DNA from 3 places in the Arthrobacter ginsengisoli genome. Region 2 is predicted to be linked to each of the others. Evidence: riboswitches for the same ligand, from Rfam matches in the RefSeq annotation. Region 2 holds a riboswitch; each other region holds the start of a gene.
The links. Region 2 has a riboswitch for cyclic di-AMP ahead of J2X01_RS18555 (NlpC/P60 family protein). Riboswitches for the same ligand answer to the same signal wherever they lie in the genome.
Positions count from the first base shown of each region.

Region 1: it holds a riboswitch for cyclic di-AMP, as region 2 does, so the genes downstream of both, J2X01_RS14845 (aggregation-promoting factor C-terminal-like domain-containing protein) here and J2X01_RS18555 (NlpC/P60 family protein) in region 2, are expected to answer to the same signal.
Region 3: it holds a riboswitch for cyclic di-AMP, as region 2 does, so the genes downstream of both, J2X01_RS01310 (C40 family peptidase) here and J2X01_RS18555 (NlpC/P60 family protein) in region 2, are expected to answer to the same signal.

Region 1 is NZ_JAVDVQ010000013.1:47,592-54,682, forward strand. Features, by position in the region: gene J2X01_RS14830 (phosphatase PAP2 family protein) at 1-347, shown strand, start outside; gene upp (uracil phosphoribosyltransferase) at 360-995, shown strand; gene J2X01_RS14840 (VOC family protein) at 1,091-1,468, shown strand; gene J2X01_RS14845 (aggregation-promoting factor C-terminal-like domain-containing protein) at 1,517-2,275, opposite strand; cyclic di-AMP (ydaO/yuaA leader) riboswitch at 2,274-2,433, opposite strand; gene J2X01_RS14850 (sensor histidine kinase) at 2,538-4,169, opposite strand; gene J2X01_RS14855 (response regulator transcription factor) at 4,173-4,913, opposite strand; gene J2X01_RS14860 (winged helix-turn-helix domain-containing protein) at 5,539-6,402, shown strand; gene J2X01_RS14865 (alpha/beta fold hydrolase) at 6,501-7,091, opposite strand, start outside.
Region 2 is NZ_JAVDVQ010000023.1:35,264-42,354, reverse strand. Features, by position in the region: gene J2X01_RS18565 (iron-dependent transcriptional repressor DtxR) at 1-576, shown strand, start outside; cyclic di-AMP (ydaO/yuaA leader) riboswitch at 722-937, shown strand; gene J2X01_RS18560 (M23 family metallopeptidase) at 943-1,761, shown strand; cyclic di-AMP (ydaO/yuaA leader) riboswitch at 1,898-2,067, shown strand; gene J2X01_RS18555 (NlpC/P60 family protein) at 2,377-3,123, shown strand; gene J2X01_RS18550 (HNH endonuclease) at 3,363-3,863, shown strand; gene mobA (molybdenum cofactor guanylyltransferase) at 3,951-4,742, shown strand; gene J2X01_RS18540 (DUF6457 domain-containing protein) at 4,726-5,013, shown strand; gene J2X01_RS18535 (molybdopterin molybdotransferase MoeA) at 5,010-6,512, shown strand; gene fdhD (formate dehydrogenase accessory sulfurtransferase FdhD) at 6,589-7,091, shown strand, end outside.
Region 3 is NZ_JAVDVQ010000001.1:275,061-282,151, forward strand. Features, by position in the region: gene J2X01_RS01280 (LpqB family beta-propeller domain-containing protein) at 1-300, opposite strand, end outside; gene J2X01_RS01285 (DedA family protein) at 343-1,014, opposite strand; gene J2X01_RS01290 (DUF5129 domain-containing protein) at 1,138-2,595, shown strand; gene J2X01_RS01295 (DUF1918 domain-containing protein) at 2,601-2,792, opposite strand; gene J2X01_RS01300 (serine hydrolase) at 2,851-3,882, opposite strand; gene J2X01_RS01305 (dihydrofolate reductase family protein) at 4,092-4,679, shown strand; gene J2X01_RS01310 (C40 family peptidase) at 4,734-5,468, opposite strand; cyclic di-AMP (ydaO/yuaA leader) riboswitch at 5,473-5,642, opposite strand; gene J2X01_RS01315 (hypothetical protein) at 6,087-6,356, shown strand; gene J2X01_RS01320 (alpha/beta fold hydrolase) at 6,405-7,091, opposite strand, start outside.

The DNA.
Region 1 (7,091 bases), on a different contig from region 2:
TCAAACGGACCAGCGCCCGGATCGGCCTGATCGCCGCGGGTGTGATCTTCATCGTCGCAATGGGCCTCAGCCGGGTCTATCTGGGCCATCACTGGATGACCGACGTGATTGTCGGGTGGGGCATCGGGCTGGCCTGGGTGGGGATTGTGATCCTGGCGCACCGGTTCTTCCATGTGCTGCGGCGCCGGGAACGTGCCGGCGAAGCGCCGACCTTCGAGCATCCCGCACACCTCCATGACGGTGCCGTCGCCGGCAATGCTGGCGGCCCTGCCGACGGCACTGCACAGGCCGACGCGAACGACGCCGATACCCCCGGCCCTGCGGGACGGTCCCCAGCGTCCGGGTGATAGTTTTGACGCATGCGCACTCTCGTTGTGGACCACCCGCTGGTCGCCCATAAGCTCACCGTTCTGCGGGACAAGAACACCCCGTCGCCGGTCTTCCGCCAGCTCACCGAGGAACTCGTCACGCTCCTGGCGTACGAGGCGACCCGCGAAGTCCGCACCGAACCGGTGACCATCGAGACGCCCGTCAGCACCACCGTGGGCACCGCCTTCACCAAGCCAACCCCGCTGGTGGTCCCGATTCTCCGGGCCGGGCTCGGCATGCTCGAGGGCATGACCAAACTGGTCCCCACCGCCGAGGTCGGCTTCCTGGGCATGGCCCGCGACGAAGAGACCCTGGACATCATCACCTACGCCGAGCGCCTCCCGGAGAACCTCACGGACCGGCAGATCTTCGTCCTCGATCCCATGCTCGCCACCGGCGGCACGCTGCGCGAGGCCATCAAATTCCTTTTCAAACGCGGCGCCTCCGACGTCACCTGCATCTGCCTGCTGGCCGCCCCGGAAGGCCTGGCGAAGCTGGAAGAAGAGCTCTCCGACGCCAACGTGACGATCGTGCTCGCCTCGATCGACGAGAAGCTCAACGAAAAGTCCTACATCGTCCCGGGTCTGGGCGACGCCGGCGACCGCCTCTATGGCGTGGCGGGCTAAGCCAGCCGTTCGGTCGGGGACCCGTCCCCGCGGCGGTTCCCCCGGGGTTGAAATTTTCCTTCCGGAACAGACCATCCCGGGTTAGCCTGAGCCCCATGGACTGGAAACTTGAACTTGTCTTTGTCCCGGTGTCCGATGTGGACCGCGCCAAGGATTTCTACGTCAACAAGGTGGGCTTCAACGCCGACTTCGACGAGCGGCCGATGGACGGCATCCGCTTCGTTCAGCTGACCCCGCCGGGCTCCGGCTGCTCGATCGCCATTGGTGAGGGCCTCAGCGATGCGCCCCCCGGCACCGCCCCCAGCATGCAGCTTGTGGTCAGCGATATCGGGGCGGCCCACCAGCAGCTCAAGGACAACGGCGTGGACGTCAGCGACATCGATGTCCAGGACTGGGGTCATTTCGTCTATTTCGCCGATCCCGACGGCAACAAATGGGCAGTGCAGTACATCCCCAACCGCGGTGGCGGCTAGATCTTCCCTTCGGGAAGGCCGGACCGGCTGCAAAAAGACCAGAAGTTGTTAGTACCAGTTGTTGGCGTAGTGGAAGTTCAGGGCGCCGCAGGGTGAGCCGTAGCGGTCCTTCACGTACTTCAGGCCCCAGTTAATCTGCGTGCGGTAGTTGGTCCGGTAGTCCGCGCCCGCGCTGGCCATCTTCTCTGCCGGCAGGGACTGGACCACGCCGTAGGCGCCGCTGCTCGGGTTGGTGGCAGTCGTCTCCCAGTCCGATTCCTTGGTCCAGAGCTTCATCAGGCACTGCATCTGGCCGGCGGCCCAGCCGTAGGAGCCCAGCTGGCCGGCGGCGTAGGCCTGCGCGCCGGCAGGGTCATTGACGGCAACGGGGGCGGGCGCCGGTGCGGGCTCCGGAGCCGGCACGGCGGCCGGGGCCGGGGCAGCGACCGGTGCCGGCGGAGCCGCCGGGGCGGGTGCTTCGGCGGGCTTCACCTCGGCGGACGGGGCCGCGGCGCCACCGGTGGGGATCACGGCCTGGTTCGCGACCCGGACGCGTTCAAAGTCCAGGTGCGTCAACGGATCCGCCGTCGCGGCGGCCTGGGTGTTGCGGGCGGCTGTTTCGGACGCGTGTCCCGCGGCCCCGGCCCCCACGATCACCGCGCAGGCGGCGGCAACAACCGCAGCCCGGCGGCCGGTGGATCCGATTTTGCCGGCAAACCGGGCCCGCATCGAAGCGGGCTTGGCTGGGTCTGCGCGGTGGCGCGACGGCTTGGAGCGGGTCGTTTCTGCAGCGCCGTCAGGGCGTGATTGTGCCTTGAAATCAGTCATGATCGCCTCTCAACGCCTGCGGAGTTAGCTGTCGGGTTCGGATGAGGTCACCCGGCCGCACGGAAGTTCACGTGTCGGCTTCACCCCAAGGGCGCAAGATGCAAATTGCCCGGGAACTCTGGGTCCCCCGCCTCTGCCTGGTGCAGCGGAATCCGGGAGGCGGCAGAGCTTGGCGTGCATCCGGATATGCGGGCCCAGTGATGGCCGCACCCTGAAGACCGTACAGGACCCGGGCGCCTAAGTCACATTTCGGTAACGGAGATCACGATGGCGGCGTGGCGTCTTGCAACCTCTCCGGCTCGTCCTCTGGCGCGGTCGGCGCTGCCGGCAGGCGCACGGTGAACTCCGTCCGTCCGGGGACCGACGTTACGCTGACGGTCCCGCCATGGGCCGCAGTAATCGACTGCACGATGGACAACCCCAGCCCGCTGGTTCCTTCGGCGGAGGCGCTGGTAACAGGGGCAGCGCCCTCGGGAGCAGCCGACGGCGAACGCGGCGGATGAAGCGGAAGGCTGGGGAGGGGCCGCCGCCCGAGTGCCTGCGTCGTGACGGCCACCGGATTCTTCCGGGAGGCGTCCGCGCGGGTGAAACGCGCAAAGACGCGGTCCACGAACTCGGGGGCGATTCCGGGGCCGTTGTCCGTCACCGTCACCACGGCGGTTCCGTCCGGCATGAGCTTCACACCGGTCACGACCGTCGTGCCCGGTCCGGTGTGCTTTCGCGCATTGGAGAGCAGGTTGGCCAGCACCTGGTGGAGCTGGGTCGCGTCGCCGCGGACCACCACGGGCTCCTCCGGGAGCTCCAGGTGCCAGACCCGGTCCGGTGCCATGACCTTCTCATCACTTACGGTCTCGACGGCCAGCTGGGTGAGATCCACCTCGCTGAGCTTCAGCGGCTGGCCCTCATCCAGCCGGGCGAGCAGAAGCAGGTCCTCCACCAGGGTTGTCATCCGCTCGGACTGGCTCTGCACCCGGGCGAGGGATTTCTCGCCGTCGGGGGTGAAGTGCTCGGTCATCCGCATCAGCTCGGTGTAGCCGCGGATGGCGGTCAGCGGCGTGCGCAGCTCATGCGAGGCATCCGCGACGAACTGGCGGACTTTCATCTCGCTCTTGTGCCTGGCCTCCAGCGCGTTGGACACATTGTCCAGCATCAGGTTCAGGGCATGCCCGACGCTGCCCACCTCGGTTCCCAGGTGTGCTGCGGACGCCGGAACGCGCATGGCAAGTCCCACTTCGCCGGCGTCGAGCGGCAGGCGGGAGACCTGGGTCGCCACCTCGGAAAGCTGGTCGAGCGGCTTCATGGTACGGCGGATCAGCGCCGTTCCGGCGAGGCCGATCACGACGAGGCCGCCGGCGGACACAAGCACCATGGTCCAGACCAGGGAGGCCAGTGTGTTCTGCTTCTCCGCAAGCGGCAACCCGGTCACTATCACGGCGCCGTCCGGGGACTCGGCCGCTACCAGCCGGTAGGCCCCGGCGGACAGCGTCCGGTCCACCGGCGCCGTCCGGGGGGTGAGTTTGAGGAGTACGGCGTCGTCTTCGTCCGTGAGGGACTTTCGGGTGGCATCCTCAGCGAGGAAGCCGGCACTGCGGACGGAATCCTCCACGATCCGGGCATTCAGGGTGCCAATTCCCTGGCCCCGTGCCTCCAGGGGATCGCCGCGGCCGCCGGAGCGGCCAAAGTCGCGGGCCCGGACCGCTGCCTGCTCCAGCTGCGTGTCGAGCTGTCTGGTCAGGAAGACGTTCATCGAGGCATAGCTGACGACGCCGACGGCACCGCAGATCGCCACGAGCAGGGCCATGGCCACGAGGACGAGCCGGGTGCGCAGGTGCCAGGTGGACGGGTTGCGCCAGCTGAGCCCGGAGGGGCGGATTCCGCCGGAGCGTTCATGCACGGATCAGTCCGCCGGCTTCAGGACATAGCCGGCGCCGCGCACCGTGTGGATCATGGGCGGGTGGTTGGCATCGACCTTCTTGCGAAGGTAGGAGATGTAGAGCTCCACGATGTTGGCCTGGCCGCCAAAGTCGTAGTCCCACACCCGGTCCAGGATCTGGGCCTTGCTGACGACACGTTTCGGGTTCTCCATGAGGTAACGCAGCAGTTCGAACTGGGTGGCCGTGAGGTGGAGTTCTTCACCCGCCCGCCGGACCTCCCTCGTATCGACATTCAGGACGAGATCCCCGACGACGAGTTCGGCTGTATCCATCGCAGCCACCCCGGAACGCTGGACCAGCCGGTGCAGCCGCAGGAGCACTTCCTCCATGCTGAACGGCTTGGTCACGTAGTCATCACCGCCGGCAGCGAGTCCGGTGATCCGGTCCTGGACAGCGTCTTTGGCGGTCAGGAACAACGCCGGCACCTCCGGCGCGAAGGCGCGGATCCTGCCCAGCAGCTCGACGCCGTCGAACCCGGGAAGCATCACGTCGAGCACCAGCACGTCGGGGCGGAAATCCTTGGCAAGCTTCACCGCTTCGGGGCCGTCGGCGGCGACGGCAACCGACCAGCCCGCCATCCGCAGGCCCATGCTCATAAGCTCGGAGAGACTCGGCTCGTCGTCCACGACCAGGGCGCGGATGGGGGACCCGTCCGGGTGGGTGAGCTGGGGGAGATTGTTGGTCATGGAGTGCGAAGTGGCCATGGGACAACTCTCCGATCTGACGGTTAGGCGCGGCTTTGGGGATCCTGTGCGGCACCTGTGAATCCCAGCCTAGCGAGCTGGACGTTCCCAAAGCGGCCATCCGGGCGGCAGATTCCGGAAATACCGGGTGACCACTCTGTGGGACGGTGGACATCCGATGCTCAGTAGGCGAACTGTTTTACGGTTTCGAGATACGATGACCGATTTCTCGTATTAGAGGAGTCTCGGCGAAGAATATTTGATAACGAAGTCATTCCGGGGGCAATTATTCACAAGTATGGTTTTTTCCGCAGCCAGCCAGAATTGTGATCTGCGCTACAAATGCCCGTTTCGTCTCACATCGTGGACTGATGCGTGCATTGTTACTTGCAAGTTTTCATTGTTACGTTGCACACTTCAAGTGTGAACAAGAACTCAACAGCACCTGCATCCGCAGTTTTTTGGATCAGCGCACCCGCTGGTACCCAGAACCGTTGTTGTCGAATGCACGCCTAACTTTTACACCCCAAAGGTTTCTAGGCATTCGCCCCCAGCCCAGCGTCGGGCGCCCCTCCCCAGTTTTCATTGCGGGGAAAAGTAGCATTCGAGCCGCGATGACGGCCATTCACATTGAGGTAAGCAATCCATGTCAGTTGCATCCGGATACGTCCACATCTCCGTCCGTAACGCCAGCAAGGCCGGCCAGGCCTCCGGCATCCGCCAGGGCTTCGGCGGCCGCGCTTCCTTCGCCCCTTCCGGTTCCGGCAACAGCATTCCTGCCCCGGGCTATGCCCCGCAGGGCTACAACCCCAATTCCTACGGACAGCTCCGCGCCGTTCCGCCGGCGCCGGCCACGGCTCCGACTCCCGTGATTGCGCCGGGCAGCGCCGCCGCCGTTCGTCCCGTCCCGAGCGACAACGTTGCCCGCGGTTTTGTGCTCTACATGGGTATCGACGAGGAAACCGCGGCGGCCGCCGGCACCTCGATAGCCAAGCTCGCCCAGGAAATCCGGGCCTACGCCCAGTCGCTGGTCTCCGGCGCCGAAAGCTACGCGGCCGTTGCTGTCGCCCCGGCCAGCGCCCCGGGCTCCGCGCTCGACGTCGTCCGTTCAACCTTCGGTGACCCCACGGTGGGTGCCCGCCAGCGTTCCGAGACGGCCCGCCTGCAGCAGCCGCAGGATACGCGTCCGTCCGGCGTGCTGATTGACCTTGCCCGCCGCGAGGTGGCGCTCGACGGCGAATCCCTGAACCTCACGTTCAAGGAGTTCGAGCTGCTCAACTACCTTGTGGAGAACGGCACCCGTACCGTGGGCCGCGACGAGTTGCTCGAAGGCCTGTGGCGGAATGCCGAAGAGGTGCCCAACGAGCGCACCATCGACGTCCACATCCGCCGCCTGCGCTCCAAGCTCGGCCGCCTCGCCAACACCGTGCGTACGGTCCGCGGCCAGGGCTACCGCTTCTACGAGCACCCCGAGGTTGTTGTCTGGGCCGCCCCGGAGTACTCGATCTAGATTTCCGGCCCGCGCAAAAGCGCCCGTCCCTCATGGGGGACGGGCGCTTCTTGCGTGTTCGCGGCTATTCCCGGCGCACCGGCGGGGCGGACTGTTTCTTAAGTCCCGGCGTCGACGCCCTGCCAGAAGGAGCTGACGCGGGCATTCCAAAGTTCCGGAACCTCTTGGAAGGGCTGGTGGGCCTCGCCCTCGATTACTTCAAAGATGGCGCCTGGGATTCGCTCCGCCACGGCACTGCACAGCTCGGGCCGGATGATCATGTCATTGCCGCCGGCGAGCACGAGCGTCGGGGCAGTGACTTGGGCAAGGCGGTCCGCTGTTTCGTGATTCATGAAGGCGTCGATAAATGCCTGCAGGTCCTCGGTGCTCTGTTTGTGCGGGAAGGCAAGCACCCCCTCAATGATCTGCTCGACCGTACCGTCGTTGTGCGACCGGGGAGTGTAGATGTCCAGGAAGAACCCCTCAAGGAAGGCCCGTTCGGTGGGCGCCACTTCCACCAGCCACCGGATGAAGCGTGCCCAGGAACGCAGATAGGAATCTGTAGTTGCCCAGGTGCTCTGCAGGACCAGGCTCCGGACCAGCCCCGGGTGGCGCAGCGCCAGCTCCTGGGCGATGATGGTGCCGCCTGAGAATCCGGCGATGTGGGCCGACGTTACATCGTGGCCCCGGAGGACGGCGGCTGCGTCGTC
Region 2 (7,091 bases):
GTTTCCCAGACCATTGGACGCATGGAGCGCGACGGACTGGTGGTTGTTTCCGGCGACCGGCACCTTGAACTGACCGAAACCGGCCGGAAACGTGCCATCGAAGTGATGCGCAAGCACCGGCTGGCCGAGCGGCTGCTCGCCGACGTGATTGGGCTCGACTGGGCGTACGTCCATGAGGAAGCCTGCCGCTGGGAACACGTTATGAGCGAACGCGTGGAGCGGCGGATCTTCGAACTGCTCAACCACCCCACCGTCTCGCCCTATGGCAACCCGATTCCCGGCCTCGCCGAACTGGGCGGCCTGCCTTCCCAGCCCCACGCGGGCGGCGTCGTGAACCTGCTGGAGGCCATGGCCGGCTACGGCCCGGATTCCCGGGTCAGGGTCAGCCGGCTCGCCGAGCCCATCCAGGTGGAACCGGAACTGCTCGTCCAGCTCGACGAGGGCGGCATCCGCCCGGGCGCATCCGTGTCGCTGGAGCGGGTGGGGGAGTACATCTCGGTGCGCGTGCCGGACATCGAAGGCGCACTGGAGCTGCCGCCTGAGGTTGCAGCCCACGTCTTTGTCACCGTCGATTAGTCGCCATTAACTGGCCGGTCATGGGACGACCCATGAGTTGTGCACAGGCTGGATAACGGATTTATCTCTGGGCGGCTTAATCGCCTATAGTTGGTCACTAGTACCGATACCAAAGCGTTACCTGATCCGAAGCCGAGCTCTGCCAGCGGATCAGTCGCAGAACCACCTTTCTGGCAGGGGCGGGGGAACCACTTCCGGCTGTTCTACAGCCTTGGGGTGAAGTCCGTCAGCGGCAAGCACATTCCACCGAGGGACTCTTTTGGATGCCTCTGTGCCTGGATGCTTGCTACGGCGGACCGGGTCTTTGATCTCTCTGACCCGAATCCGACAGCTAACTCCGCAGGCTCTCCAGAGAGGAACCGTTTTTTGACCACCCAGACCGCCAGGGGCCGCCGTCGTGCGACCGGTCCCGCTCCGGAGCCCCGTCCGGCCGTCGCCGTCCTGGCTGACCGCCCACGCGACGCGCACCGTGACGAACGCCGGGGCCGGCGCAGCCCGTTCCGCCAGGTAACTGACTTCGCCGCCGCCAGCGGCGTAGGGCAAAAGGCCGGCATCGCCCTGGCCGCCACGGGACTGGTCCTCACTGTCACGGTCCCCGCCACGGGCCCCGTCATGGCCACGGACGGCTCCGCTGCCGGCTCCATCTCCGCCGCGGTCCAGCCGGACGTCACCGCCGCAGAGGCCAAGATCGACTTCAGCCGCACCTCCGTCACGACGCAGGGCGACCCGGACGGAAAGCTCAAGGAGTTGCTCAGCGCCCAGTCCGTCGGCTCGATTACCCGAGCGGCCTCCGCGGGCAGCCTCGGGGCACCCCTTGACCAGTTGAAAACCGCGTCGCCGTTCGGATACCGCGTCAGCCCCATCACGGGCGGCTCCGGGGAGTTCCACCGCGGCCAGGACTACGCCGCCCAGTGCGGCACCGCCGTCCATGCGGCCGCGAGCGGCACCGTGACCTTCACCGGCTGGCATCCCTACGGTGGCGGAAACCGGGTGGTGGTCGACCACGGCAACGGCCTGGAGACCACCTACAACCACCTGTCGTCAGCCACCGTCAAGGTGGGCCAGCAGGTCTCCCGCGGCGATGTCGTGGCGATGAGCGGCACCACCGGCGCCTCCACAGGCTGCCATCTTCACTTTGAAGTCATGGTCAACGGCGAAGTCGTTGACCCGACCGGCTGGCTTTAACAAAGCTGATCGGACGCTCTCGCATTCCTTTGACACGCCGTGATCTGAATGTGACATCGAGTCCCAACTGTTGTAGGTTTGAGCTACGCCAACTTTTCCGAAGTTGGCGCTCTTGAGTGGATTGCCTAGCTCTGCCACCGCTCAAGGTCCGTTCGCATTACATCGTCTGGCAGGGGCGGGGGAACCAATTTTGGTCTTCGTAAGAAGGCCTTGGGGTTAAGTCGCAACGCTTCCCAGGAAGCAGCGCGGCCGGTTGACTCCCATCCGAATCCGACAGCTCACCTCGCAGGCATTGGGAGAGGCTACTTTCGTGTCTTCACGCCACAATGCTGCGCGTCACCGCGCTTGCGCGGCTCTTACGAGCCCGCTGGAATCCAATCTCCGTGTCGCCCTTGCCGGTGCCCGGAACGGATTCCGTGCCGCCGACTCAATCTCTGCTGAGTCCGGCCCGCAGGCCAAGCACCTGCACGCAGTTCCCGCTTTTGGCGCGTCTTCGCAGTACACCCTTCGCTAAGTAACCCATTTCGGGGCGATCCGGCGTACCCCCAAGATGCCGGAGCGTCCTCAGCCCGCGCCCAAAAAGCGCGGACCCAGGATCACGAAAGAGAGAACTTAATGACTACTCGTGCAAACGCACGGCACCGCGCCGAGGTCACCAAGACCAACTCGCTGGCCGTCATTGCCAAAGCTGTCGGCGACAACGCCGGCGGCATGGGCCGCTCGGCCGCCGTTATTGCTGCGGCCTCCGGCCTCGTCCTGACCAGCGGTATCGCAGCCAACGCTGCTGAGGCCAACGTCCAGCGCGAATCCACCTCGGCTTCCACGCTCGAGGTCCAGGCGGCTTCCCCGGCCACTATCTCGGCTGCCTCCACTATCGCAATCTCCTACGAGAAGCCTGCAGTCACCACCTCCCCGGCCCCCGTCGTCGAGGCTCCGAAGCCGGTCGTACAGGTCCAGGATTCCTCCACGGCCCAGACCGCCGGCACCGGCGCCACCGCAACCTCCGGCACCAAGGCACCCGCCGTTGCCAGCGGCATGGGCGCGACGATCGCCGCGGCCGCCTACGCCCAGATCGGTGTTGGCCAGGACTGCACCGCCCTCGCCACGAACGCGCTGGCTGCTGCGGGCATCAACTACCACGGCTGGCCGGCAGGTTACCTGTCCCTCGGCCGCACCGTGAGCGCCGGCGAGGCACGCTCCGGCGACCTCGCGTACTACCAGAACGGCGGCTCGGGCATGGCCCACATCGCTGTCTACGTCGGCAACGGCATGGCCGTTCACGGGGGCTGGAACGGTGGGACCACGTCCCTGCAGACCGTCAACGTCGGCTCCGGCCCGGTCTTCATCCGCGTCGGCGGCTAAGACCACAGCCAACAGCAACGCAAAAGGACCCCCGCCGTTTGGCGGGGGTCCTTTTGCATTGCCGCAACGTGAATTTTGGCCGCTAACCCTGAACTTTCGCCGACCAGGCCCGCGGCCGAGGAAAAATATTCGGTGAATCGGCACCTCCGTGTTTACTCTTGTTTTGTCCATAGCCCGACCATGCAGAGGGCAGCCGGCCCTCGTGCCCCTGGCGGGTGCGGCCGTGAAGAGGTATGCGGATGCGCACTCTCGTTCTGAATGCTGGATATGAACCGCTGGCGGTTGTCACCTTCCGCCGGGCACTCGTGCTTGTGCTGACCGGAAAGGCCAGCGTCGTGGCGGAAGGCGACGATCCTGTCGTTGGACCGCAGGACGTCCTTGGCCGGCCCTCGGTGATTCTGCTGAATCGCTACATCAGGCCCCGGTACAACACGATAACGGCCGTCAGCCGCCGCGGCGTGCTCCGCCGGGACGGACACCGGTGCGCGTACTGCGGGAAGGCGGCCCACACCATCGATCATGTCCAGCCCAAATCCAGGGGCGGTGCGGATTCCTGGGAAAACCTCGTTGCTGCCTGCCTGCGGTGCAACAACGCCAAAGGCGACCACACGCCGGGAGAAATGGGATGGAAGCTGAGCTTCAGCCCGGCGCCGCCACGGGGCACGACGTGGCAGATCAAGGAACTGGAGAAGCCGACGCCGGCCTGGGACCCGTTCCTGCTGCCGGAATCTGCTGCCTGAACGGGCCGTCCGGTCTGCCCCCGGCCCGCGCCGGGGCCGGCACCCGGCATGGCGGCGTCCCGGCCCGGACCGCGCTAGGCTGGGCCGGTGGAATTTGATGCTGTCATACTCGCCGGGGGGAGGTCATCCCGCCTGGGCGGCGTGCCCAAGTCCGGCCTGATCCACGACGGCGCCACCCTCCTTGAGCATGCCCTGCGGGCCGCCCGGGGTGCGGGGGCCGTCGCCGTCGTTGGGCCCGATCCCGGGGCACTGCCCGAAGGTGTGCTCAGCTGCCGGGAGGACCCGCCCTATGCCGGACCGGCTGCCGCCATCGCCGCGGGGCTCGCCGCCCTGGAACGGGACCGCGCTGCCCTGGAACGGGACCGCGCCGGGGACGCGCGCCGCGCTCTTGCCGCCCCTTACACGCTTGTCCTCGCCTGCGACATGCCCCGGGCGGACGCCGCCGTCCAGGCACTCCTGCACGCGGCCGCGGCAGCCCCGCCCGGCGACGGCTTCGTGGCGGTGTCCGCGGACGGACGCAGGCAACCCCTCACGGGCTTATATGGCACAGCTGCGCTACAACGCTGCACGGCTGAAGCAACCGAACGCGGGGCCCTCGAGAATGCCTCGGTATTCGCGCTTCTTGCTAGGCTGGAGGTGCGGGAAGTAAGCGTCCCCGAAGGGTCCACGGATGATGTGGACACTTGGGACGATGCCTCCGCGTTAGGGGTGACCCGCCCGCCGGACCGGCATGGCAGCGACCGTCGTGAACACGAGAGTCATGAACACGACCGTCGTGAACACGACAGTCATGGACGCGCCAGCATTGACCCTGGCGTCCGGCCCGGGACTCCCCAGCTGAACTCAACCTTGGAGGCAAACGGTGAAAAGCCAGGATGAAACGCTCGAAGACTGGTGCCGTGCCCTGCTTCAGGCGCTGGAACTGGAAGACGTCGAGGTAGACGTGAACGAGGTCCTGGCCCTCGCCGGCGTGGCAGCGCACTCCGTCGTGCGCCCGGCTGCTCCATTGACGACGTTCATCGCCGGCTTCGCGGCAGGCCTGGCCTCCGGCTCCGGACAGGCCACCGATGCCGTCTCGATGCAGGCTGCGATGGGCGTAGCCCGCAAACTCGCCACGGACTACGCAGCCAGCGAAACCTCCGGGGCATGACACCTGCACCTCCTCACGGCAGCCCGGCTGCCGCCGGGGAAGAGCCTGCAACGAACACCCCAGCCGACGGCCCTGCCGACGCCGCTTCCGGAAACCCTGAGCACGGCTCCGCCGGCGGCCGTGCCGGCTCGCCGGGCGGGGCGCCGCAGCGGCACCTGGCGCACACCTGGCAGGAAGCCTGGCAGCTCGCCTTCGACTGTGCGGCTCCGATCCCGGCAGCACCCGTTGCCCTGCGCGAGGCCTTGGGACGGACCCTCGCCGCGGACGTGGAAGCGCTCGTGGACCTGCCGCACTATGCCTCCTCCGCCATGGACGGCTGGGCCGTCAACGGCAGCGGACCCTGGATCCTCGCGGAACCCGGCCAGCGGCTGGCTCCCCACCAGGCCAGCCCGATTGTCACCGGCGGACTGATTCCGCCCGGGGCCAAGGCTGTGCTGCGCAGCGAAAGCGGCACCATCGCCAGCGATGAGGACGGGCTTCCGGTCCTGCAGCTCGCCGGATCGGCCAAACCCGGCGAACCGCGCAACGGTGAACACATCCGGAAAGCCGCGGAGGAGGCCGTCGCCGGCGAAGTGCTGATCAAAGGCGGCACCCTGCTCAACCCCGCCCACCTGGCCCTCGCGGCACTTGGCGGCCACGACGCCCTCCCGGTGCTGGGCAAGGCCGTGGTCCGGCTGGTGTTTACCGGCTCCGAGGTGGTCACGGCAGGAATCCCGCAGCCGGGGGAGGTGCGCGACACCTTCGGCCCCCAGCTTGCGGGCGTCGTGGAAATGCTCGGCGGAATCTGCGCCGGCGAAACGAAAATCGGCGACAGCTACACCGAATGGCTCGCAGCACTCGAGGACACCGACCCGGCACCGGGCATCCCGGCAGCCGCCGTCGGAAAGCTTCCCGCGCGTTCCACCGCGGAGCAATTGCCTGCCGACGTCGTCATCACCACGGGCGGCACCGGCCGGTCCGGCACCGACCACCTGCGGCGTTCGGTCGCGGAGCTCGGCGGACGTCTGCTCGTCGACGGCATCGCCATGCGGCCGGGCCATCCCGCGGTCCTGGCTGAACTGCCGGATGGCAGGTTCATCATCGGTCTGCCGGGCAACCCGCTCGCGGCCATGATGGCACTGTCAACCCTCGGGGCGCCGCTGCTTGCGGCCCTGGCGCACCGGCCCCTGCCTCCCGTCACCGAGGTGCCGTGCGGCGCCATGATTGAACCGGACCCTGGCAGGACCCGGCTGATGCCTTTCCGGCTCCTCTACGGCATGGCCTCGCCGGCGCAGCACACCGGGCCGGGAATGATGCGCGGGCTGGCCGCGGCCGACGGCGTCCTCGTGGTCCCGCCGCACGGAGTGCAGCTGGGCGAACTCGTCCCTGCCTTCGCCCTGCCCTGGGGGGCAGCCCTGCCGGACCTCGCTGCTGCGAAGGACAAGCCCGCCCCCAAACGGGCTGCCCGGAAGCCTGGCGGTACTTCCGGCCCGGTGGACTGGAGTGAACTGCTGGGGTAATCCCTGGCCTGGATCGCGCGCTGGCCACCCGGCCCAGTGCTTGCCATGATTGAGTTATGTTGGTTAGGAGTACCTAATGGGCCGCGTCACGCAACGCCGCAAGGTGCACAAATATGTCCTGGACGGATCGCCCCAGGCCCTCGAATTTCCCGTTCGCCACCGGGAGGACGTGCTCGCCGTCGAGGAGCCGCTGGAAATCCGGCTCGGCAGCCTGTCCTTCTCCGTCACCATGCGGACCCCCGGCAACGACTTTGACCTCGTGGCGGGATTCCTCGTCTCCGAGGGCATCATCTGGAGCCCCGAACAGCTCGTCTCGCTGCGGTTCTGCGCCGGCGAAGACGAGAACGGCGTCCAGACTTTCAACGTGGTGGAAGCCCAGCTCAGGCCCGATGTTGTCCGCCCGGACATTGGGCGGAACGTCTTCACCTCCAGCTCCTGCGGCATCTGCGGCACGGACTCCATCGCAGCCGTGCACAAGTCCTCGCATTTCAGCCCTGCCGACGACCCGCTGACGGTCCCCGTGGCCACGCTTGCCGCCCTCCCGGACCGGCTGCGGGAAGGCCAGGCCGTCTTCGACGT
Region 3 (7,091 bases), on a different contig from region 2:
GCGGGTCTTGGCGGCGTCAGACAGGTAGGCGGACGCGGCCTCCTCGTCCCCGGCAATTACGGCGGCGGAATACCGCTGGACCACACCGGCGGGGGTGGCCTCGTCCAACGGTGCAGGCTCGCCACGGGTGAACACAACGACCAGGGCGACAATTACCAGGACGGCAATGGCGGCAATGATGCCGAGCAGGGTCCGGTCCGGCCGAGGCGGCGCGGATGGTTCCGGGGCGGGCGCCGCCGGGGGTTGGGCTGCGGCCGGCTGTCGTTCGTTCGGCCCGGGCTCGTTTGACTCTGGAATCATGCCGTAAGTATGTTGCCGACGGGGACGGCCGTCACGATGTCTTTAGGCCTCATTCGGCCCTGACCTGGTGTTTCGCCGCCGTCGGAGGCCCCTCAGGATGAGCGAGCCGACGACGACGGCCAGGGCGGCATAGACGGCCAGGTTGAGGAAGCGCGAGTATTCGTCGATCAGCCGGTACTGCGCCCCGAGCAGGGCGCCCAGGCCGATCAGCAGCCCGTTCCAGATGCCGCTGCCCGCGACCGTGAACGCACTGAACGTCCCCAGGTGCATCCGCTGGGCCCCGGCGGGGAGCGAGATCAGGCTGCGAACGCCCGGCAGCAACCGGCCGAAGAAGACCGCGGACCGGCCGTGCCTGCTGAACCAGGCGGCGGCTTTTTCAAAGTCTTCGCGGTCCATCAGCGGCAGCCTCGACAGCCACCGGATCGACCGCTCCAGCCCCAGCCGCGCCCCGAGCCAATAGAGCACCAGCGCGCCAAGATAGGCACCGAGCGTGCTGGTGACCAGCACAAGGGCCATGTTCATGGTCCCCTGCCGCGTAAGGAATCCCGCCAGGGGAAGGATGACCTCGCTCGGAATCGGCGGGAAGACCGTCTCGGCCAGGGTGAACAGCCCCACTCCCCACTCGCCCAGCGCGTCGACGGCGCGCGCGGCGAATCCGGCCAGGCCGGTCATCTCGTCGACCGGGGCGGCGGCGGTCACGGCTGCCGCGGGCATTCGGGATCCTGGATCACTGTCGCTCCCTTCCGCGGCAATCGTGGCCAGCCTAACCGAAACAGCGTTCCCGGGGCCCGGTGCGGGTTCGTCGACGGCGCCTGCGGCAGGCACTACGCTCAGGAAATGGGAATCGTGCGGAAAGTCCTGGGCCTCCTCGTGTTGGTGATGGTCAGCCTGGTCGGCTCGGGGCCGGCAGCAGTGGCCGTCACGCCGCTCGAGATTGTCGTGGAGGACCGCGCCGGGGTACTGGACCACAACACGCTCCGACCGGCGGTGCAGGCGATCCATTTCTACCAGCCCACCAAGGTGGCTGTGTACACCTACAACGGCTCGGCCGCGGACAACCTCAACGAGGAGGTCCTGCGTTTTGCCCGGGCCGAGCATCCGGAGTGGATCAGCGGGGACGGGCAGAAGTGGGCGAACGGGCTCTTCATCTTCGCCCTTGACCCGGTGGGCCGTCATGTCGGGACCTATATGGGTGAAGACCGTAAGGTCTCGCTCGAACAACGTGAGGACATCCAGAACGCCGCCAAGGATCTGCTGCGCGATGCCCAGTGGACGGAAGGCACCATCGCCGGGATCCAGCGCGGCGCGGAACTGATCAACCAGCCGTGGTACCAGTCCACGGCCTTCCTCGTCACGGCCTGGACCACTGTGGTGGTGGCTGTCGCAGGCGCCGCCGCCTGGCTGATCGTTCGGTGGCGGACCAGGGTGAGCAGCCGCCGGGAACTGGCTCGCGGCGACGCCAGCTACTCCAGCGTGACCATGGATCTCCAGGTCACGGAACTCAACGCCGGCACTATCCCGGAAGCCTCGCGCTATGGAAGTACCGTGCTGGAGAAACACCGGACGTTCATGGCGAAGTACAACACCGCCACCGGCCTGGCCAACCAGGTCCATGCCCTGTCGTCCAGGGGACTAAGCAGGCGGCCGAACCTGAAGCTGGTCAGGGGCTACGCGGATGCCGCCGCCGAGCTCGACGCCCTCGACGACGTCATCGCGGACACGAACGCACTGCTCAACCAGGGCTCCGCGTGGGCTCCCGCCTGGGACCGGCAACTGGCCCCCTTCCGCGCCGACCTGGCCGCGATCGAACAGATGCTCAGCAAGCGCAACGCGGAGGGCGACTCCGCGACCGCGGCGGCCCTGCGCTCTTTCCGCGACCAAAGCCACAGTGACATCGAACGGTGGACCGCGGAGCTCTCGGACGGCTCGATCACGCCGGAAACGGCGCTGGACCGGCTGCGGGATGCCCGCACGCACCTATCGGAGCTGCTCAAGAACCACGCCGATACGGTCATCGACGGCTTCGCCAAGAACGAGAAGGAAGCCTCGCTGATGCGTCAGGAGATGGAGAGCGCACAGGCCGGAAGCAGAGCCAAGTACGGGCGAACGTACGAGCCCAGCATTCTGGGCACGGTCTACCCCGCCTACTACTTCTTCTCCGTGCCGACGTTCAACTCCGGCTTCAATACCGGCGTCAGCAGCGTGAGCACTGCCCGGGGCGGGGGCGGCAGCACCACCGGCTACGGCGGCAGCGGCGGCAGCTTCTCCGGCTCCGGCAGTTCCTCGAGCTTCTAGCCGGATCAGACGCTCTTGCTGTGTTCGACGACGAAATCGCCGCCGGGGAACAGGATGGTCTCGTGGCCGTCGTCGAACCTCACGTGATACGGCGGGGCTCCGTCCGCCCCCTTGACCTCCAGAATTTCGCCGTGCCGGTCCGATGACTCGACCGTGGTGCCACGGATGACGATGCGGTCGCCCTGGGCTGCTTTCATGGCATTCACCTCCGTTCACCAGCGTACGGTTCTGTGGCCCTTTGGGGAACGGCGCCCGCTAAAAGAGTCCGGCGGTGACTGTGGCCGTGAGCTCGTGGATAACGCGGGTACGGTCAGCCATATCCGACAGGTCCCGTCCCTGCGTGTAGACCACAAACACGTAAGCCCGCTCCCCCCGGACCAGAACGCTCGCGTCGTGCAAGTTGCCGTTGAGCAGACCGTACTTGTGGAAGACGCTGATCCCCGGCGGTGTGGCGGCCGGGATCAGGGTTTCGTAATTGGTCTGCTGCATGTAGGACAGCAACTGGGCGGTGTTTTGTGCATTGAGGAGCCGGCCGCTGTACAGCTCGGACAGGATCTTCCCCATCTCCGCGGGAGTCAGGGCGTTCACTGTCCGGTCGTAGGGGATGCCCATCGTGGCCGCATAGTTGATCAGTCCTTTGTGGCCCACGGCAGCCAGGATCAAGGCCCACGAATCGTTGTTGCTTTGCTGGACCATCTGCCGGATCTGCTGCCCGGCGGTGGACGCCCCCATCCGGGCCGCCAGGGACGCCTTGCCGGTTTCCACCAGATGGTAGTAGGCGGCAGCGGCGAGGATCTTGCCGGTGCTGGCGGCCACGAACTTGGTCTTTACGCCATACTCGTGCACGGCGCCGTCGCGCACGTCGATGAGGGCCACGCCCACCCGGTAGGCGCTGTTGGCTTCGATGACCGCGTTGATCTCCGCGTCGAGCGCCGGTCCGATGGTCGGGTCGGGGGAAGCGACGACGGGCGCCGGGACTGCGGCTGCTGACGGCGGTGCTGTGACTGCCGCGGGCGGTGCTGTTCCGGTGGCGGACAGCGGGTTGGCCGCGACTGCTGTTGCGGACGCTGACGTGGCCGGCGGCGCATCGGCATCCAGCGGTGGCCGGGCCTGGATGGTGGCGTACACGGTCGCGGCGGAGACCAGGCCCAGGACGGCGACCAGCACAATCAGGAACTGCGGGCGGATCCCGCCCAGAAGCCCCGGCAGGCCCCGCCCGGCGCCCCGGGCCGGCTCACGTGTATGTCGGCCGCTGCTGTAATGCCGGCCCGAACCCCAGGAATCCATCGGGACTCATCGCCGGAACATCGAAGGAGACGCAACGTCGGCTGACGCCACAGGCTGGTTCGCAGGCATGGTTGTCCTTCTCAAATTGGGAACGCGGTACGGCTTCAGTTTCCTTATTCTGCCCCGGGCTCAGCCTAGCGCAAGAGGGCGCGCCCGTAGGAGCTGGATCACGTACGCTGGAACCTGGCAGCCCGGCGAAGGAGTCCTCAATGCGCAAGGTCATTCTGATGATGCAGGTGTCATTGGACGGATTCATGGAGGGTCCGGACCGGGACCTGAGCTGGCACCGGGTCGATGAAGAACTGCACAGCCACTTCAACGAGCTGCTCCGGACCATGGGAGCCTTCCTCGACGGCCGGGTCACCTATGAACTGATGGCCGGATACTGGCCGACTGCGGACCAGGACCCCTCAAGCTCCGCCCCGGAGGCCGAGTTCGCGGGAATCTGGCGGGACATGCCGAAGATTGTCTACTCCAGGACCCTGGTGACGGCGGATTGGAACACCGAGGTGGTGCGCGACGTCGTCGCCGAGGACGTCGCCAGGCTCAAGGAACAGCCCGGCGGCGACCTCGCACTTGGCGGTGCCGATCTCGCGGCGGCCTTCCGGCGGCTCGGCCTGATCGACGAGTACCGGATCTATGTGCACCCGGTGCTGGTCGGGCGCGGCAAGCCGCTGTTCCAGCAGATGGAAGACATGACGCCGCTCCGGCTGCTGGAGACCCGCACCTTCGGCAACGGTGTGGTGCTGCTGCGGTACGCGGCGGAGCCGGACACCGGGCAGGCAGAAGGCCGGTGATCCACTGCCCCCAAGGCAACCGATCGACCGGCCTTCTGTGCGCTGGCGGTACTGCTAGCCGGCGCGGACGAACGTCACGGGGCCCGTGGCGGTCAGCCAGGACAGCGGGTGCGCCATAGTGGCGTTCACGCCGTTCATGCCGCCACTGATGGCCTGGCCGTTACCGGCGTAGATGGCAACGTGGCCGGACTGGACGATGATGTCGCCGGGCAGGGGTGCTGCGACTACCTTGCCGTATTTCAGGAAGGCCTGCGGGCCGATGTTACCGACCGGGATGCCGGCGGCGTTCAGGGCCTTCTCCACCATGGCGGTGCAGTCCTGCGTGATGCCGATCTGGCCATAGGCCACGGACAGCAGGGTGGCGTTGACTCCACCGGCCGCCGGGGCAGGCGCAGCGGCGGGAGCGGCCTGGACCTTGACGGTCGCCTTGGCGGCCGCCGGTGCTGCGGGGGCCGCGGCCGGTGCTGCCGGGGCCTTCGGAGCGGCTACGGGCTTGGGCGCCTCCACCACGGGAGCCGGGGCAGTCTCAACGGCCGGGCGCTCGAAGGTGATCTGGACGGCGGAGTCCGCCATGACCGGCGCGGAGACCTGGCCCTGGATGTCGACGGACGACGCCGGGGCGGCGTCGCGCTGGGTTGGAGCATCGGCGGCGTTGGCGGCCATGGCGCCGCTAAGCACCATTCCGGAAGCGGCTACGAGTACTGCGGCCTGGCGGCCGATGGTGCCGGCGGTGCGGCGGTTGCTGCGAACGGCGGCGTGTTTGGGCGCACGGGTATTGCTAAAAGTCATTAAAGGAGCCTCTCCCAATGCCTGCGAGGTGAGCTGTCGGATTCGGATGGGAGGCACCCGGCCGCACACTCGGGCCCGACGATGGCGGGCCGTGCGGCTTCACCCCAAGACCCCTGGAGAACAGCGGGTCAAAAGTGGTTTCCCCGTCTCTGCCGGACGTTGCTGCGAGTTATCCCCACGCCGCGGCAGAGTTAGGCAATCGGCTGGGGAGAGCCTGTCTCGGAAACAACAGGCACGCTTCAACGGTAACGGAATGATCACGACAAGTCACATTGAGGTAACTGCCGGAGCGGTTGGCGGGGGTCCCGAGGCTGACACCCAGGAGTGAGGCTCCAGGTCCCCTCCCGGGGAGGGTCAAGCTCCGATTCCCGCAGGTCAGACTCACATTGCCGCCCCAGAGCAGCGGCGCTCGCCGCCCATCATTCCGATGCCGGAAACGCCCGGTGAAAGTGTGATCTTAATCCCAGAAGGCCGGCGGTGCCCGAGGTTCCAGCGGGTCGTCGATGTGTTCGTAGGACCCGGTTCCGGTGACCGCTTCCGGAATCACGCAACCCGCGGCGGACGCCACCCCAGGCATAGGATGATGCCATCACCGTTCCCGCAAGCGGAGGCCCGAAAATGAACAGCCCTGAAGCCGCCAGGCACTGTGTCGCCATCTGCCAGCTGAGCAATCAGCGGCCGGAGGACTTCAACGTCAATACCGAACTGTTGGTCCTGGAAAACGGGGAAATCCATGTGTCCACGTGGGACGCCGAGCCCCGCGACGGCGGATTCGACGTCCACGTCCTGAATGACCGGGTGGACGCCCTCGGCTTTATGGTGATCACCGATTGGGAGTTCTTCGACGAAAAGGCCTACGCCGTCGTGGAGCGCCGCCCGGGCAGCTGACCGCAACCTTTCCAGCGACGCCAGGGAGGTTTGCCTCTGACGTCGTTGTTAGGCCGCCCCGGTGGAGTCCAGCCATTGGTGAAGGGAGGAATTGAACAGCCCGGGATGAGTGAAAGGCATTCCGTGCCCCACGCCCTGGTGGACCTGTAGTGTGCAGTTCCGGAATTTCGCCTGGTGGTCTTCCAATCCGCGCAAGAGCCGGGTGTCCTCCTTGTCACCGGCCATCAGGATCGCCGGCCGTGAAGAGCCCAAAGCCTCAGGAGGAACGACGAACGAGAAATTGGCATGTATTAGGCGCTTGAGCGTTCCGGCGGATATAGACCGCGATAAGACGTAGTAGTCCTCGAACCTGGTTAGGGGAATGCCGAGTTGAGCCGCCTGGGCGCTGGCGAAGCGGCGGTTCCGGCACAGCGGTGCGGAAGCCGCGGCGAGCAGGCTGAGAGCCGCTGCTCCGCGCCACGGGCTCAGAAGGGAGCTGACCACCACGAGGCGCTCGACATGCTCAGGGTAGGACGCTGCCAGCTGGATCGCGATCTGACCGCCAAGGGAAAAGCCAATGACAGTGACCGGGCGGGCTCGTTCCAAAAGGCCGACCTCGTGTGCGACTGCATCTGCGGCTCCGGCGTGCGTGGAAAAGGTGCCATCGCCCTGCGGATGATGCCCCGGAAGACAAGGGGTAAGGACAGTGAAATCACGAGCGAAGCTGGCATTTTGCTCCGCCCACATCCACGGTCC